Regions from separate parts of the Limnospira sp. PMC 1279.21 genome, predicted to be linked through region 2. Evidence: riboswitches for the same ligand, from Rfam matches in the RefSeq annotation. Region 2 holds a riboswitch; each other region holds the start of a gene.
What was found. Region 2 has a riboswitch for cobalamin ahead of metE (5-methyltetrahydropteroyltriglutamate--homocysteine S-methyltransferase). Riboswitches for the same ligand answer to the same signal wherever they lie in the genome.
Positions count from the first base shown of each region.

Region 1: another riboswitch for cobalamin. It lies ahead of P5683_RS17360 (energy-coupling factor ABC transporter permease); the one in region 2 lies ahead of metE (5-methyltetrahydropteroyltriglutamate--homocysteine S-methyltransferase).
Region 3: another riboswitch for cobalamin. It lies ahead of cobG (precorrin-3B synthase); the one in region 2 lies ahead of metE (5-methyltetrahydropteroyltriglutamate--homocysteine S-methyltransferase).

Region 1 is NZ_JARPLU010000125.1:587-7,403, forward strand. It holds gene P5683_RS17350 (argininosuccinate synthase) at 1-708, opposite strand, end outside; gene P5683_RS17355 (glycosyltransferase family 2 protein) at 831-1,757, shown strand; cobalamin riboswitch at 1,801-1,962, shown strand; gene P5683_RS17360 (energy-coupling factor ABC transporter permease) at 1,982-2,737, shown strand; gene P5683_RS17365 (energy-coupling factor ABC transporter substrate-binding protein) at 2,746-3,054, shown strand; gene cbiQ (cobalt ECF transporter T component CbiQ) at 3,055-3,858, shown strand; gene P5683_RS17375 (energy-coupling factor ABC transporter ATP-binding protein) at 3,842-4,693, shown strand; gene P5683_RS17380 (EAL domain-containing protein) at 4,701-6,817, opposite strand, start outside.
Region 2 is NZ_JARPLU010000219.1:701-6,367, reverse strand. It holds partial or broken gene P5683_RS21780 (IS607 family transposase) at 1-65, opposite strand, end outside; cobalamin riboswitch at 294-439, shown strand; gene metE (5-methyltetrahydropteroyltriglutamate--homocysteine S-methyltransferase) at 776-3,058, shown strand; gene P5683_RS21770 (hypothetical protein) at 3,120-3,635, shown strand; gene P5683_RS21765 (hypothetical protein) at 3,716-3,901, shown strand; gene P5683_RS21760 (cytochrome c) at 3,954-4,502, shown strand; gene P5683_RS21755 (methyltransferase domain-containing protein) at 4,559-5,557, shown strand.
Region 3 is NZ_JARPLU010000053.1:19,297-26,113, forward strand. It holds gene P5683_RS10460 (response regulator) at 1-308, shown strand, start outside; gene P5683_RS10465 (hypothetical protein) at 327-587, opposite strand; gene hisE (phosphoribosyl-ATP diphosphatase) at 584-1,186, opposite strand; gene hemL (glutamate-1-semialdehyde 2,1-aminomutase) at 1,284-2,582, shown strand; gene P5683_RS10480 (cobalt-precorrin-6A reductase) at 2,705-3,460, shown strand; gene cbiE (precorrin-6y C5,15-methyltransferase (decarboxylating) subunit CbiE) at 3,474-4,700, opposite strand; cobalamin riboswitch at 4,716-4,840, shown strand; gene cobG (precorrin-3B synthase) at 4,839-6,287, shown strand; gene P5683_RS10495 (precorrin-8X methylmutase) at 6,313-6,817, shown strand, end outside.

The DNA of each region.
Region 1 (6,817 bases), on a different contig from region 2:
TGCTTCCCCATTGAGGCTAACAGGAATGCCAGATTGAAAGCCAATTTCTAAATATTCTGGCTGGTCAGGAGTATCAGCGATCGCTTTAGTCATCCCATAGACATCCTCTGGGGGTTCAACCCAGGGGTCTTCCAGAGGTCCAGCTTCGATCGCCATACCAAGCAAGTTGCGATCGAGACTGTAGGGGGAAGACTTTTTAACGGGGAAGGAAATGCCAAATTTTTCCCCATAAGCGATCGTCTCTTCCCGACTCATACCCCATTCCCTAGCCGGAGCTAAAATCTTAATATTAGGGTTGAGAGCGCCGATAGAGACATCAAAGCGGACCTGATCATTGCCTTTTCCCGTGCAACCGTGAGCGATCGCATCTGCTCCGTATTTTTCGGCAACTTCCACCAAAACCTGAGCAATCAAAGGACGTGCTAAAGCCGTAGCCAGGGGGTAGCGGTTCTCATACAAAGCATTAGCTTGAATAGCCGGAAAAGCAAACTCCTGTACAAATCGCTGTTGTACATCAATCACTAAAGACTCACTCGCGCCAGAGTCGAGGGCCTTTTGTTTCACTGGTCCTAGTTCATCACCTTGTCCCAAGTCAACCGCCACAGTAATTACTTCAGCTACCCCAAACTCATTTTTGAGATAAGGAATACAGACAGAGGTATCTACACCACCAGAGTAGGCAAGTACAGCTTTTTCAGCGCGACCCATAATCTACCAAAGCTCCTAGATCAACAAACATTTCATTATCACCCCAATCGCCACCATTGAAAAGTAAGGCTGTAACAATTAGGTTATAGTTGCAGAGCATCGCCAACTGTCCCAGAAAATATATGTTTTTTAGCGTTGTTATCCCTACCTATAACCGTTTGCCGATTTTACAGAAGTGTCTGAGAGCATTGGAAAATCAAACCTATAGCGCCGCCGTGACTGGCTATGAGGTGGTGTTAGTCGATGATGGTTCCACTGATGGGACTGTGGAATGGTTGGGAACTAACACCCTCGAATTTCCCCATCTTCGCATCTACCAGCAAGACCACCAGGGACCAGCGGCGGCGCGAAATTTGGGAGTTGAACAGGCGAGGGGAGATCTGATTGTTTTTATCGATAGTGATTTGGTGGTAACTGATAGCTTTCTTGCCGCTCACGCTACCGCCTTAATTGCCAACTCTCAAAAAAGCGATCGCATCTTTACCTATGGTCGAGTTGTGAATACCTGCAATTTTGAAAATCCCACCACAGAACCCTATAAAATCACCGATTTTTCTGCCGCTTATTTTGCCACCGGAAATGTGGCGATCGCCCGCCATTGGCTAATCGAAGCCGGATTATTTGACCCTAAATTTCAGCTTTATGGTTGGGAAGACCTGGAACTAGGAGTTAGGCTAAAAAAATTAGGCTTAAAATTAATCAAATGCCCCGCCGCCGTCGGATATCATTGGCATCCCCCCTTTAACTTAGACCAAATACCCGCCCTAATTGAAAAAGAAAAACAAAGAGGCAGAATGGGGGTAGTTTTCTATCAAAAACATCCTACCTGGTCAGTCAAAATGATGATTCAAATGACCATTTTGCATCGGATACTCTGGGGCATTTTATCCCTAAGAGGTCAACTCAATGAAAGGACCATGGCGCATTTTTTACAGTGGTTAATTAATCGTGGTCAGCCTCAATTAGCCTTAGAAATTTCTCGGATTTTTTTAAATTGGTATAACGTCCAAGCCGTCCAACAATATTGGGCCAGGCGAGAGCAAACTTAATTAAATATTTGCCAGCTTGGTTCACTGTTGACCTACACATGATACAATAGCGCCAACTATAGGTTCTAGTGGGGAACAGCCACTAGGAGTAATGGGGAAAGTTCGGTGTAAATCCGGCGCTGTCCCGCAACTGTAATCAGATTTCCGGCTAATTTGTCCACCCCATCTGTGAGTCAGGATGCCCGCCTATAGTTATTTCTCACTCACAAATCTGCGAGGTACAGATGAGCAAAAATCATCGAATGATACACCTAATCGCCATGATTGGGTTAACATTTTATTTGGTAATAGGTGCAGCCACTCCAGCTCAAGCAATGCACATTATGGAAGGTTTTTTACCTATTACCTGGGCAATTTTTTGGTGGGTGTTAATCATCCCTTTCTGGGTTATTGGTTTTCAAAAACTCACCAAAATTACCCGAAACAACCCCGAACTAAAGCTATTAATTGCCCTAGCAGGAGCCTTTACGTTTGTCCTGTCAGCTCTAAAAATCCCCTCAGTTACAGGGAGTTGTTCTCACCCCACCGGAACCGGATTAGGAGTGGTTTTATTCGGACCGTCAGTGATGACAGTTTTAGGCAGTTTAGTCCTACTTTTCCAAGCCGTATTACTCGCTCACGGCGGTTTAACTACCTTGGGAGCTAATGTATTTTCTATGGCGATTGTCGGCCCTTGGGTTGCCTATGGCATTTATCAACTATTCTGCCAATTTAACCAACAAAAGTTAGGTATTTTCTTCGCAGCAGCCTTGGGAAGTTTAGCCACTTATTTAATTACCTCCATACAGTTAGCCGTAGCTTTTCCGGCTGCTTCTGGGGGGGTTATGGCTTCCTTTATCAAATTTGCGGGGATTTTTGCAGTCACTCAAATTCCCCTATCAATTAGTGAGGGACTATTAACGCTGGTAGTTTGGAATTGGTTAGAGTCCTACGCCTCAGAAGAACTGCAAACCTTGAAAATTGGGAAAGCTAATAGCTAAGTAAAATCATGACACCAACTTCTGATAAACCTGTAAAAAATGGCAATTTGTGGATGATTTTAGCCGTCGTTATTTTATCCGTAACGCCGCTAATTTTTATCCGAGGAGACTATGAGGGAGCCGATGAACAAGCCGAAAATCTCATCGGCGAAATTCAACCCAATTATCAACCCTGGTTTGAACCTATCTTAGAAGTTCCCAGTGGCGAAATTGAGAGCCTGTTATTTGTTTCTCAAGCTGCTATTGGTGCGGGTATCGTCGGCTATGTGATTGGCTTATATAAAGGCCGTAAACAAGGCAAAAATCGCTCATCCTAAATGTACCATCAAATTGATGCGATCGCCTATACCAATCGGTTAAGGTATTTACCCTCAGAACATAAGTTAGCCTTTGCCGCCATCCTGTTTTGTCTCAGTTTGGCGGCTCCCCCCCTCCTGCAAATATTGATCACCATTTGGGTGACAATTTGGGTCGTGATTTACGCTAAAATTCCCCTAGGAATTTATCTGAAATTGCAAGCCATCCCCTTCAGTTTTTGGTTAACTAGCATTCCCGCCTTACTATTGGGGGTGGTTAATTCAGCTAATATTGAATTAATTAAAACTGATATTATCTGGGAATTTAACCTAGGTAATATCTTGATATATTTCAGTAATCAAGGAATGCAACAAGCTGGTTTTCTACTAACTCGCTCCCTAGTTTTAAGCTCCTGTATGTATTTTCTTTTACTCACTACCCCCTTCGTCGAAATCATTAGAATTTTCCGTAAGATTGGCTGTCCCAGTTTAATCACAGAACTATTAATGTTAATGTATCGGTTTATTTTTATGTTAACTGAAACCGCTAGTCAATTATTAATCGCTCAACAGGTTCGTATCGGTTATGGTGACTGGAAAACTACAATCCGCAGTTTAGGAATTGTCACCAGTCAACTACTCCAACAAACCCTAGAAAATTATCGACAAATTTGTTTAGGATTAACCGCGCGGGGGTTTAACGGAGAGTTGCGGGTTTGGTCGGTTTCTCGCCATCAATCCAACCCTCGATATACCTGGGAAGGATGTTGTGGTTGTCTACTATTATTGGTGATTATTGGATGGTTGTATGTCATCGGAATTTGAGTTACTAGAATTTGATAATGTTCAGTATACTTACCCCGGTAGTCAGCAGCCAACTCTGGAAAATATCACTTGTCAATTTGGTAGATATCAGCGTTATGCTGTCATTGGACGTAATGGCTGCGGAAAAACTACCTTATTTCGATTAGCTAATGGGTTATATCGTCCTCAGTCCGGGGTGATTAGTTGGCGAGGTCAACCGCTACAATATAAACGGCGATGGTTGAATCAATTGCGCCAAAAGGTGGGTTTAGTGTTCCCAAATCCTGAACAGCAGTTAGTAGCAACTACCGTGTCAGAAGATATTTCCTATGGCTTGTGTAATTTGGGTTTATCTACCTCAGAAATTGCTCAACGGGTGCGCCAAATTTTGGCTGAATTTGATTTAGTGGGTTTGGCGGATTTCCCGATTAATTATCTGAGTTTGGGGCAGAAAAAAAGGGTGTCAATTGCTGATATAATGGTGTTGCAGCCACAACTCTTGTTTTTGGATGAACCTACGGCTTATCTTGACTCCTATCAAGTTACTAATTTTCACTGCTTATTAAATCAGATTCAACAGCGAGGAACTACTGTGGTTATCGCTACTCATAATTTGGATTTTGTCGAAGCCTGGGCGGATTGGGTTTTGGTACTTGATAGGGGAAAACTGGCTTTTCAAGGTACACCAGAAGCCGTTTTTAGTCAAAGTCAACAACTCCAAGATTTAGGTTTGGGGGTTCCTTTAGTGGGGGATTTAATTAATTGGTTACAAGCTGAGAATATGGCTTTATCTCAACCACAGTTAAATCAGATTCAGCAACAGATACGCGATCGCTATTGGCGGTCAAATTCTTAAAATTTGGTTAAAATTGGGCAGGTAGTGGTAATCCCCTTTGATCATGGTTTAATAATGCTTCTACCGCTTGACAATTGAGGGGACGGAAGAAAAAATAACCCTGTCCATATTTACACTTAAAATTCTGTAAATGGTGGAGTTGTTCGGCAGTTTCAATACCTTCGGCGATCGCATCCATCTTCAGACTTTCAGCCAAAGCCACAATGACCCGGACAATTTCCCGCTTATCCTCACCTTCGGGAATTTGACTAACAAATGAGCGGTCAATTTTGAGGATATCTACTGGGAATTTATGCAGATAACCCAACGAACAGTAACCTGTACCAAAGTCATCAATACAAATTTTGATTTGTTGTTGTTTGAGTTGTTGTAAAGTGGCGATCGCTAATTCCGGGTCATTCATAATCGCCGTTTCTGTAATCTCTAATTTTAACTCCGAACCCGCCACCCCCGTCTCAACTAAAATCTTGCTAATGCGCCGACTTAAATCATTAGTAAATTGCTGAGAAGACAGGTTAACACTCATCATCAAATTAGAATAAACCGCAAATTTCTCTTTCCATTCGCTTAACTGAAAACAAGCCTGTCGCAATACCCATTCCCCAATATCAACAATTAAACCCGCTTCCTCAGCTATGGGGATAAACTCAGCCGGGGATATCAAACCCTCTTGGGGGTGGTCCCAACGCAATAAAGCCTCAAATCCTGCAATAGTCCCCGTCGATAGTTCAATAATAGGTTGATAGTTCAGCTCAAACTGTTGTTCTTGTAACGCTAAACGTAGCTGGGTTTGCAGGTATAAGCGCCGCAGAGCATTGGTTCGCATCGTCGAGTCAAAAACCACATAACAGCCTTTTCCTTGCCTTTTAGCGCGATACATGGCCGTATCTGCATCTCTTAATACCTCTGGAGAACTTTGATAATTAGAGTTACCCTCAACAATACCAATACTCGCACCCGTAAAAATCTGATTTTTTTCGAGGAATATCGGCAATTTTAAGGATTCCTGAATCCTTTCCGCCACATCGATCGCCTCTTGAATATCCCTAATATTTTCTAATAAAATCGTGAACTCATCCCCTCCCAATCGTGCGAGGATATGTGAATCCACAGAATCTGTAAGCCGCTTACTAACCTCGATTAGCAGTTGGTCGCCGATGGCGTGTCCGAGGCTATCATTAATAAATTGGAACCCATCCAGGTCTAAGAACAGAATAGCAAATTGATAATTATCTAGGGTCTTACACTTTCTAATAGAATCATCTAATTTATCTAGGAAAAATGCCCGATTCCATAAATCGGTAAGAGAGTCATGGGAGGCGCTATGACGCAGTTTAGCTTCCGTTTCTTTCAGGTGGGTAATTTCCATAATTGACCCTTCATAGTAAAGCACACGGTTATGGCGATCGCTATAAATAGCCCGCGCATTTTGCCAGATCCAAATTGCTTCACCATCCCGCCGATAAACTTGGGCTTCAAAATTAGAAACTGAACCCCGAGTTTGTAAAAGATTAATAAACCTATTATAAGTTTCCGGATCAGCATAAACATTCTTAATTTGGCTACCCCTAACCAACAGTTGTTGTTGAGAGTCATAGCCCAAGATTTGAGCTAAAGCCGGGTTAGCACTAATATACTTTCCTTGTAGGTCAATTTGAAAAATTCCCTCTAAAGCATTTTCAAAAATATCTCGATATTTCTCCTCTGCTTGCTTCCGTTGAAATACCGAACCCAATTGCATAGCCACTGAAGACACCAGTTTAACTAAGCGATTATCTTGTTCGCGCGGCATTGACATCAAAAACACTAACACCGCCAACACCCGATTATCTGCTAAAATCGGCACACCCAACCCCGCTTTAAACCCATATTGTTTAATCAGAGAATAGCGGGAAAAATTAGCCTGAGATTCCTCAGAAATATCTCGATCCCATTCCGGTTCTTGACCAGCCCATACCCTCCCGGCTAAACCATCATTTACACCCAGTAAAAACTTTTTACTCTGTTCATAAAAACCCGCGAAATCTGGTTTTTCTTGATAGCTAACTAAACTATATTCCAGATGAGTTTGTTCAGGGTTAGGAATCCATGCTTCCCCAAATTCCCAGCTTGTGGTTTGACAAA
Region 2 (5,667 bases):
CGGAGTGTTCTTTCATGGACTCGAAGGATTTGGGCCGCTTCCTTGGGTTTGACATATCTGGCAATAGGTTTATCCTCAACCCTTCTCGCTTATTATACCGTATTGCCCTAAAATATTAACCGAATTTGTGATTAAATCATGCTCTCGTGCCGTGGCTCTCCCATGGACTTTGGGCGGCTTGGCCGCTTGGTGAAACCCTAAGCCCTAGAAACCGGGTTGCTGACATCTATCGTTGTTCCCCCAGTTTACAGTAACTTTGCCATGATTTCGTCAAATCTCCGCTTTGTGTGTTATCATGCTTAAATATTGTCGGTTCTGATGGGGAGCAGCCATCAGACGTAAGGGGGAAAGTCCGGCGTAAATCCGGCGCTGTCCCGCAGCTGTGAGGAGAGACACAACTCTCTAAGTCAGAATGCCCGCCGAACTGTCTCCTCTGGAGATGCACCAAACTGTTATTTTTCGTCTGCGAGGTACGGATGATGGTTCGTTTAGCTTTTTCACAATTAATATTGCCTTCATTTTTTAGGACGACTCCCCTGGCGTTGCATGGGTAGCGCCCTGATTTGAAATTGCCATTTTGAGAAAACTAGCCTTATGTAGACATTGACTGGCAGATGGTCACTCATGCTAACGGTGACTTGAATCAGTCTGGTCTGAGTATTGCTTAACTCAATTGGGCAGATATTCTGCTGCTTTGAATTGTTCACTCCGCTGGTTTGTCGCGGGGATGGACTAGATTTCTATGACTATTTTCAGCGTTAGGACGCGACAATTTATGACCTTGGAAACATACACTCAAACCCGTCTGGAAACCGCGACTATCGGCTATCCTCGTATTGGTAAAAGTCGCGAGTTAAAAAAGGCATTAGAAGCCTTTTGGCGGGGTAAATCGGACGCAGAAACCCTCATCCAGACTCGGAATGAAGTTGAGTTCAAAAACTGGGAAACTCAACGACAAGCAGGCATCGATCGCATTGGTATTGGCGACATGAGCCTCTACGATCACGTTTTAGACTGGAGCATCCGCTTAGGCATCATTCCCGAACGGTTTGCATCCTTTAGCGGACTCGACCGTTATTTTGCCATGGCGCGGGGTAAGGATGGCATTGCCGCCCTGGAAATGACCAAATGGTTCGACACCAACTATCACTACCTCGTCCCAGAAATTCCCGAAACATTACAGCCAGCCGACTTTAGCGATTTCCTGCAAACCGTGCATCGCGCTCAAACCTTATTAGGCGATCGCGCTGTTCCCATTGTTTTGGGTCCGGTGACTTTGCTGCGGCTGAGTCGTTTGGAGATGAATCAAGACCAAGCGGGAAAACAACTAGGCGATCGCTATCTCCTGCTTCTCCAGGAACTCCAAAAAATGGGTGTCGCTGAAGTCCAAATCCATGAACCTGCTTTAGTCTTCGGAGATGCTGCCAACTTTAAACAACTCTATCAATCAACTTATCAATCTCTCAGCCAAGTCGGCTTACCCATTCACCTGGTCACCTACTTTGATGACTTGGGAGACAATTACCCCTGGGTGATGGAATTACCCGTCGCTGGCATTAGTTTAGACTTCACCCGTGGGCGTAACCTAGAGTTACTGCAACAGTATGGTTTCCCCGACGATAAAGAGTTGGGGGCGGGAATTGTCGATGCCCGCAATGTATGGAAAATTCGCCCGGACTCCGTTTTGTCAACCCTGGAAGCCATTTCCCGTGTCACCCCTAACCTGCGGATTCAGCCGTCTGCTTCCCTGCAATTTGTGCCATACGATGCCCAGCGAGAAACCAAACTCCCCGAACCCTTGCGGTCCGTTTTGAGCTTTGCTGAACAGAAGTTAGTAGAAATCACACTGCTGGCTGATTGGGCCGATCGCTCCTATGGAACCCAAGAACCTGACAAGTATCTGGAAGTCATCCTCCGGCAATGGCAAACCTTCCAGGAATTTAGCCCAGTTAATCAGGGGGTAAAAGAACGCCTGCAAAATCTGACCTCCCAGGATTTAGAGCGGACTTTGCCTTATGAACAACGTCAAGAACGCCAGCCCGTTTTGCCCCCATTCCCCACCACCACCATCGGGTCTTTCCCCCAAACCTCCGAAGTGCGGCAACTGCGGGTGAAACTGAAACGGGGTGACATTACCCAAGCCGAATATGAAGCGGCGATCGATGCCGAAATTGCCAAGTGCATCCAATTCCAAGAAGAAGCCGGACTCGATGTATTAGTGCATGGGGAATTTGAGCGCACCGACATGGTGGAATTTTTCGGGCAACAGTTATCAGGCTTTGCCTTTACTGAACATGGTTGGGTGCAAAGTTACGGCAGCCGTTGCGTGCGTCCCCCGATTATTTATGGAGATGTCGCCCGCACCGGACCCATGACAGTTCGAGAGTTCAAGGTAGCCCAATCCCTGACCGATAAAATTGTCAAAGGGATGCTAACCGGTCCGGTCACCATGATTAACTGGTCATTTACCCGCACCGATATTCCGCGCAGTAAACAAGCCATGCAGATTGCCTTAGCCTTGCGGGATGAAGTAGCCGACTTAGAAGCCGCGGGGGCGAAGATGGTACAAATTGATGAACCTGCCTTGCGGGAAGGGCTGCCTCTGAAGCCAGAACGTTGGGATGAGTATCTATCCTGGGCGGTGGATGCTTTCCGTCTGTCTGCGGCTATAGCCAAACCGGAAACCCAAATCCATACCCATATGTGTTACTCGGAATTTGGGGATATTATTGGGCATATTGAGCGGTTGGATGCGGATGTGTTGTCCATTGAAAATAGCCGCAGCAATAACGAAACCCTGTTTGAAATTACTGATGCGGGCTACAAACATCAAGTGGGGAACGGCGTTTACGATGTTCACAGCCCAGCAGTTCCCAGCACAGAACAGATGGTGCAACAGTTAAAAACCGGGGTCGCCAATTTACCTGTACAACAGATTTGGGTTAATCCCGATTGTGGCTTGAAAACAAGGGGTTGGGAAGAGGTGATTCCTTCCCTAAAAAATATGGTGGAGGCGGCGAAAATTCTGCGCCAGGAAGCTAATTTGACTGAAAAATAACTGATGTCTAAATCCCCCGTTTCCTAACGGGGGAGTCTGTGCAAACCACCTGGGATTTCTTATGAATGGAACAGATAGCCCGACCAAGGAACCGCCCAATCCGCCGATGAATTGGCAGCAAGATTTTATTGCTACAAATCTATTGTCTCTAGGCTATAACGCCTGGGTGGGGTATCTCAATGGTGAACGGGGTGCAGTGATTTGTAGCACCAATACGCCAACAGTAGGAATGGCGGGGGAGGTTTTTAAGGTTCACTATGTACCTAGATCGCGTCTCGCCGCTTTTCTGAATGCGTGGCTGGCTGCGCCTGACACAGTGATTCTGCGTCATCATTTTATGAATGCTCACATTTTGGAAGCTGTCGATACCTACAACCCCACCACAGAATTAGTGTTTCTGTTGGAGTCATTGAATCAGGTGACATTCTTCTACCTAAAAAATTTGCCAATTACTCCGCATAAGTGCTACGAGCAAATCTGCAAACACTGGGAAGAATTCCAGCCTGCGGATGATGGCTGCTCGGATTCAAGTCGCCAATCATATTCCCTCGGAAACCATAATTTATATGGCTTCTGAAAATTCTCTTGCTCGCTAATTTGGGGGCGAAAATATCATCGCCCCTTCAATTATTAACAACTTATGATGGCATAAATACGATGCTAAAATATTATCTGGATCGCTCTGGAAAAATTCCCGCTTCTGTCCATCCTTTTGTCAAACAGGAGGCGCTGGGTAAAGCTGAAAAAGCGCCTAAAAAGGGGAAAATTCAAGTTATAAATCGACTCCGAAATGGTTGGTTGGTAATTTGGCGATCGCTCTCCCAAAGACATGAAAAACCATAATTTATTACCCCGCCCACAAAACTCCATAAGTTTCTCATTCCAGACTAGCTTAATGACTAAATTTATCCGCTTTATTTGTACTCTGGTAATTGCTGTATTACTGGTTATTGGCGGAGGGTTTTTGATGAAAGTTTATCCCCATTATTTGACGGATACAACCAACAATAATGCCCTCAATGTCAGCCCAAATACTTCTTTGTCAGCCGTAGACAGGGATTTAGCGATCGCCTATCGTCGCCAATACATGAAAGCATTGTCAGCCCATTATCGTTCTCTGGAAGCGATTTTAGAAAAAGAGGCTCCTTTTGCTAATCAAACTCTAACCCACATTAATAGCTTATTATCCCTAGCTGAATATATGCCCGAAGTTTTCCCACATGGAACCGCTATGACTGACGCAGAGGGCTGGGGAGCCAAGCCATTAATTTGGTCAGAACCCGATGACTTTTCTCGACTGATTGCCAACTTTCAAGCTAATCTTGAAACCCTGAAAACTATGGTTAATAATTCACCAAATCCAATTAATGCGATCGAGTCATTTACAAAAGTGAGGCAAACGTGCTTAGATTGTCATAGCATTTATCGAGTGCGCCAACCTTAACCCAGAAACCTAGTGGCTTTAGTTCACGCCATCCTAGATTATAACACAATTATACCATGTTCAACCTTTTTTTAATCACCATTAGTCTGCTGTTATTAGCAATTGTGGTAGGATTAACACTTTACCTGCTTTCCCCTCGCAAATATCAATCCGCCGATTCTGTTGCCAACTCCTATGATGATTGGACTAATGACGGCATCCTGGAATTTTACTGGGGGGAACATATCCACCTCGGTCACTATGGTTCACCGCCACAACCCAAAGACTTCCTGAAAGCTAAAGAAGACTTTGTGCATGAAATGGTCCGTTGGGGGGGATTAGACCGCCTTCAGACCGGCACAACAGTTTTGGATGTCGGTTGTGGTATCGGTGGCAGTAGTCGCATTCTAGCGCGAGATTATGGCTTTGCCGTCACAGGTATTACTATCTCTCCAGGGCAAGTCAAACGCGCCCAGGAACTCACCCCAACCGACCTCAATGCGCGGTTTCAGGTAGATGATGCCTTGGCATTATCTTTCCCCGATGCCAGTTTTGACGTGGTTTGGTCTATTGAAGCCGGACCCCATATGCCGGATAAAGCCCAATATGCGCGGGAGATGATGCGGGTGTTAAAACCCGGTGGGGTGCTGGTGGTGGCGGACTGGAATCAACGAGACTCGCGCCAAAAACCCTTGAACGCCTGGGAAAAGGTAGTCATGCGGCAACTGTTGGATCAATGGGCTCATCCGGCTTTCTCTAGTATTGAAGGCTTTGCGGAAGAACTCGCGGCGACCGGGTTGGTATCTGGTGAAGTCACCACCGCAGACTGGACCGCCGAAACTCTACCCTCTTGGCTAGATTCCATTTGGCAGGGGATAATCCGTCCAGAGGGGATTATCCGCTTTGGGGTGACGGGATTGATTAAATCCTTGCGAGAAGTCCCCACATTCCTGTTAATGCGGTTAGCCTTTGGGGCGGGTTTGTGCCGATTTGGGATGTTTCGGGCTGTTCGCGCTGCTGCACCGGTTGAGGAGATGGCTGTATCGACTCAAACCAGTGAAGCGTTACCAAAATAATCAAGATTTGAAGTCTCTATCTTCAAATGTTAATTAAGGGGAAAAGTCAACACCGTTCTCTTGATTGGAGCCGCCGCCAATTATGCTAAAATCCTGATCAACTCCTAGTG
Region 3 (6,817 bases), on a different contig from region 2:
TCAATATGGCAACCTCTAAACAAGCTGATCTGATTTTGATGGATATTTATCTAAACAATAGTTATTATGAGGGTCAACCCATTGATGGCATTAAAATTACCCAAATGCTCAAAGCTAATCCTGAAACTGCTAATTTACCAGTGATTTTGGTGACCGCCCAAGGGGATGAAAGCGATCGCGAATATTTCTTAGCCCAAAGTGGCGCTGATGGTTACATCCCCAAACCTATTATAGATCATCAAGCCTTTATTGACCAAATTAAAGCCAAAATCGCGGGGGATGTCCTAGCCGAAAATGACCCCAAATAGAGGTCGCCAAATACTCCATTAATCCACCTGTTGAGCATTACGAATAGCCGTATCCGGTAAAATGCTAGGGGGTGGAGAAATCTCGATCGCCTGTATATTTTCCATGGGAATTACTAACAAACGATCCTCCAACTCTATAATAATTTCATGGGAACCCAAAATCTGTTGCAGAGGACTGACAGCGCTACCCTGCAAAGTTTGCTGAGGCATAAACTCAAACTCGTAGGACTCCCCATTAATATAATGAACCGTTAAGGAAATCGGAGTTAATTTACTCATTGACGACGTGCTTCTAACTGTTCATAAACTTTCCGTAAATCCACCTGATGATAAGCCAGAGCCACCAGGGAATGATAAAATAAATCGGCTACTTCTGAGGCGATCGCCTGCGGCTCATCATCCTTACAAGCCATAACTACTTCCGCCGCCTCTTCTCCGATTTTCTTGAGAATCTTATTATCTCCCCCGGCGAATAACTGACAGGTATAGGATTGGGAATTTGGATGATCTCGGCGATCGCAAATTACCCGAAACAAACCCGCCAAGGTATGTCCACCAGAGCCATTTAACTCCGAGGGACAATAGGCAACCCCAGCCACCAGAAAATTGCCCCGGTAGTCATAGCTAATGGACTCCAGTATAATATCAGGATGCCAAAGTTCAATCTGTGACTGTTGAACCCACCACAGTTGTTGAGTCGCGAGGGTTTTCTGTAGTGCTTCCCGGTTCATCGACCCCAAAGCCAAAACCCCACCATTTAAGATATCCTGAATGGCGATCGCTACCAGGCCCTGATCATCGTAACGAATTTTATCAATATCAATCAGATTCCCCAATTCTGGGGGTTTCCCGGCTGCCATAACTCCACTAAATTTCATAAAAAACACCACTACTGTTTAGAATATCATTTTGTGTCTCACCGTTAGCAAATTTGGCACCACAGCATCCAAACATATTAAGCATAAGGAGATTAAAGTGGTAAGCACCCCATTAAAAACAACAAAATCGGAGGAAATCTTCAGCGCCGCCCAAAAAATCATGCCAGGGGGGGTTAGCTCCCCAGTGCGTGCATTCAAATCCGTTGGCGGTCAACCCATAGTTTTCGATCGCGTCAAAGGAGCATACGTTTGGGACGTTGACGGGAACCAATATATTGACTATGTTGGCACTTGGGGGCCAGCTATTTGCGGTCATGCTCACCCAGAAGTAATCGCCGCTCTCCACGAAGCGCTAGAAAAAGGGACCAGTTTCGGCGCACCCTGCGCCCTAGAAAACGTTTTAGCGGAAATGGTGATCGACGCTGTTCCCAGCATCGAAATGGTAAGGTTTGTCAACTCTGGTACGGAAGCCTGTATGTCCGTACTGCGACTAATGCGAGCCTTTACGGGTCGCGAAAAAATCATCAAATTTGAGGGCTGCTACCACGGCCACGCGGATATGTTCCTAGTCAAAGCCGGATCGGGTGTGGCGACTCTCGGCTTACCCGATTCTCCCGGCGTACCTAAAAACGTGACTGTAAACACTCTCAACGCCCCCTACAATGACCTAGAAGCGGTCAAAAAACTATTTTCGGAAAATCCAGGTCAAATCGCAGGTATCATCCTAGAAGCCGTTGTAGGCAACTCTGGCTTTATTCCTCCTGATGCGGGTTTCCTGGAAGGTTTGCGGATGCTGACCGAGGAAAATGGCGCTTTACTGGTATTTGATGAGGTGATGACTGGCTTCCGCATTGCTTACGGTGGCGCTCAAGAAAAATTTGGTGTTACCCCAGATTTAACTACTTTGGGTAAAATTATCGGTGGTGGCTTACCTGTGGGAGCCTATGGCGGTCGTCAGGATATTATGGCTATGGTCGCGCCAGCAGGTCCCATGTACCAAGCGGGAACCCTATCAGGAAATCCCCTAGCCATGACGGCGGGAATTAAGACTCTGGAACTATTGCAAAAGCCGGGGACTTATGAATATCTCGACCAAATTACCAAAAAGCTGAGTAATGGCTTATTGGAAATTGCTAAAGAAACAGGTCATGCAGCCTGTGGTGGCCAAATTAGCGCGATGTTTGGGTTCTTTTTTACGGAGGGACCTGTTCATAATTATGATCATGCTAAAAAGTCTGATTTGGCGAAGTTTGGTCGCTTCCATCGAGGTATGTTAGAACGGGGTATTTATTTGGCTCCTTCACAATTTGAGGCTGGTTTTACTTCTTTTGTGCATACTGAGGAAGATATTGATCAAACTCTGGCGGCGGCGCGGGAAGTTTTATCTGGTCTGTAGATAATTCTGACAGTCAAGAACTGGGTTTTTTATGGAATTGATGGTTAAGTCTGTCTGGAATTCCCATAGAAAACCTGGTTTTTGCTGGGGTTTATCGGGCTAATCTTAACCTATTAATTTGGATGAGTAATTACTGTAAAAAAATCTTGATTTTGGGAGGAACGGCGGAAGCGACAGCCCTATATGATAGGGTTCAAACTATGGCGAATATAGAGGCGATCGCTTCTTTTGCGGGTCGCACTCAACAGCCAGTTACCCCGAAAGACCCGGCGGCTTTTCGGATTGGGGGTTTTGGCGGTGTTCAGGGTTTAATCGACTATTTAAAACAACAAAAAATTGATATTTTAATTGATGTTACCCACCCCTTTGCTGCCCAAATTTCTGACCACGCGGCTATAGCAGCTAATGAATGTGGAATTAAACGGTTAATGGTTGTCCGTCCGGCTTGGGAAAAAGTCCCCGGCGATAACTGGGTTGAGGTGGATAGTCACTCACAGGCTACTATGGTTTTATCAGGGTTAGCTGAACGGGTATTTTTAACTATTGGTCGTCAGGAACTTTCCGCCTATGCTGAACTAAAAGATATCTGGTTTTTAATGCGGATGATTGACCCACCTCAGCCGAATTTACCTATACCTAGGGGGGAATTATTGTTACAAAGGGGGCCGTTTTCGGTGATAGATGAACTGTCAATTTTACGGGAATATCAACTGGGTGCAATTGTTAGTAAAAATAGCGGCGGTGATGCTACCTACGCCAAAATTGTGGCGGCGCGAGAGTTGAAATTACCTGTGGTTATGGTGCAACGTCCTCCCATTCCTATGGGGGAAACAGTGGCTGATATTGAGTCGGCGATCGCTTGGTTACACCAACAATAAACCGCCTTTTTAGTTATGGTTTCAGCACTGACCATTGAGTGACAGTAGCTAAGGGTTTCCAGCCTAAAAAATTGCCAATGGCTGCAGTTCTTTCAATGCCAATTCGGGTAAGTTCCCCCCCTAATTTATTATGCCATTGTAACAGAAGTAACTCACTCTCAACTGTGACTGTATTAGCCACTAGACGACCTCCCGATCGCAATTTTTCCCAACAGGTTTCTAATAGACCTGGGGTGGTAATACCACCACCAATAAAAATGGCATCAGGGGAAGGTAAATTAATTAATGATTCGGGTGCTTTTCCGGCTATTATTTTCAGGTCTGGAGTCCCTAAAGCTGTGGCATTATCAGCAATATATTCTAAGCGTCTGGGATGCTGTTCTATGGCGATACTTTGACAACGGCGATCGCTTCTCATCCACTCAATACCAATGGACCCACAACCTGCACCGACATCCCATAAAAGTTGTCCCGGTAGGGGAGATAATCGACTGAGAGTAATCGCTCGGACCTCCTGTTTAGTTAACTGTCCGTCGTGGTGGTAGGCGCTGTCAGGAAGTCCCGGGAAACTAGGGGAAAAGTTAACGGGATTAGAACTAATACACTCTACGGCGATCGCATTTAAATCAGCCACTTCGTCAACATCCCAAGAGGAAGCGATACCCGAAATTTGTCTCTCTTTTTTGCCTCCCAAATGTTCCAACACCACGATTAAACTATCACCAAATCCTTGATGTGTTAGGAGTTCAGCCACGGCGGCGGGAGTGCGACGATTAGCACTTAAAATTAACAGACGCGCACCCCCATAAATTACCCGATTTAATAAAGCCAGGGGACGACCACATAAACTCAGGGTTTCTACATCGGTTACAGACCAACCCAAACGACTACAAATTAGGCTAAATGTAGAGGGAGAAGGAATTATAGTAATTTCCTCAAGGGGTAGGCGACGGGTAAGGGTAACGCCAATACCATACCACATCGGATCGCCACTAGCTAAAACACAGACGGGTTGACCACGGCGGCGGATAATTTCTGCGATCGACTCATCCAGAGGAGAAGTCCAGAGGAGTTTTTCTCGTTTATCCTCCGGGGGTAACATTGCTAAATGACGTTGACCACCGACAACTACTGAAGCCATAGATAAAAGCGATCGCGCCGTGGCGCTTAACCCTTCTAACCCATCTTCCCCAATTCCTACAATTGATAACCATTTGTGGGAAAAATCCCTGCTGACCATGATTTATAGTTAAAATACCAGTATTCATGATATAGTATTTGGGCTTGTCGTTGGGAAAGTTCGGTGAGATTCCGACACTGTGCCGCAACTGTAATACAATTTTCTGAGTCAGAATGCCAACTACAAGTTATTGATGAGTTGTCAAAATCAGCTAATTTTGCGGCTCATTCTCTGCGTCGCATGGAGAAACAAATCACCATGAATTGGTTAGTTAAAGCAAATGTTTGTCCGGGTCTATTTTATGGAACCCACGCCCAGGATGGTTTTTTAATCCGCATTCGGACTCCGGGCGGATTAATTAATAGTAAACAGGGTAAATTATTGGGTGATTTATTAACGGAGTGGGGAGGGACGCTACAAGTAACTAATCGCGCTAATTTACAAATTCGGGGAGTGCAAAAACCACCAACTAGCGCCGTTTTTGAGATGCTGCAAAAATTAAATTTAGCTGCTCAAAATCCCCACATAGACCACCTACGCAATATTATGGGTAGTCCGACGGCGGGAATTGATAGCCAGGAGTTAATTGATACTCGTCCCCTGATTAAAGCCCTGGATAATCTGATTCAAAATCACCCGTTAATTGGCGAACTTAGTCCTAAGTTTAGCATCGGAGTTGATGGGGGGGGGACTGTGGGAATTGGTATCCGTTCTCCGGTGGCTTGGGAACATCGATATAATCAGATTCAGCTTAATGCGATCTCGGTAGATGATGGGAATAATAGCATTAATTTTCAGTTGGCGATCGCCGGAGATAAAAAGCTATATAATACCCAACTTGTCATCACGCCAGAACAATGTTTATCTGTAGTCGCTACCCTTATTAATGTCTATGGGGAGTATGTCCGAAACAACCCCTTAGATACCGGGAAAAAGCCTCGGATGAAACAGCTAATTGACCATCTAGGATTAGATACATATATCCAGCAAGTCAACAGCCAACTAACCCAGCCCTTGCCGATATTGTCCGCTGAACCTACCCCCAGCCAACCCTATCATCATTTAGGAATTTATCCCCAAAAAAACGCCGAATTGTGTTATATTGGGATATCATTACACCTAGGACAAATTAATGCACAACAATGGTTAGGATTAGTCGAACTTTCAGAAACCTTTGGTAATGCCGAGTTAAGATTAACCCCTTGGCAAACAATTATAATGCCAGATATTCCCCATCAACAAATCAGCCAATTATTGCCGAAACTATCTTTATTAGGCTTCGCGGAAATTGAGTCAAATCAAGTGGCGATCGCTGCTTGTGGTGGTAAGCCTGGCTGTGCCGCATCACTTACCCACACTCAAACTCACGCTTCCCAATTAGCAGAATATCTCCACCAGCGATTAAATTTAGATACTCCTATTAATATTCATGTAACTGGTTGCCCTAAATTTTGCGCTCAACCCAGTCCCGCAGAAATCACCCTTTTAGGGCATACAATTAATCAAAATGGGAAAACTATCGAAGGCTACCAAGTGTATCTTGGGGATGGTGAACAATCCTTAAAACAAAAAATTTTTGAGGGAGTATTTACCGAAATACCCGAATTTTTAGCCAATTTTTTGACCCAAAATCGCCCACTTAATTAATCACTAATTACCTGCAAATTTGCTGATGATAGACTACCTGCGTGACGGCAACCAAATATATCAGAAATCCTTTGGAATAATTCGGGATGAAACCAACTTTCAAGGTTTATCAGATGATTTATCTCATGTAGCAGTTAGGTTAATTCATGCCTGCGGAATGACGGATATTGTCGGAGATTTACAAGCCTCAGAAAATGCCGTTAAAGTCGGACGGGAGGCACTACAACAGGGAAAAGCCATCTTTTGTGATGCCATGATGGTGGCTAGGGGAATTACTAAAAAACGCTTACCTAAAAATAACCCGATTATTTGTACCCTAAATCATCCAGATGTCCCTAATATCGCTCGCCAGATTAATAATACTCGGTCGGCGGCAGCATTGGAGTTATGGGGGGATAATTTACAAGGCGCAGTGGTAGCCATTGGTAATGCACCGACTGCCCTCTTTCACCTGCTGGAAATGTTGGATGATGGTTTAGTGAAACCTGCACTGATTTTAGGGTTTCCGGTCGGCTTTGTCGGCGCGGCAG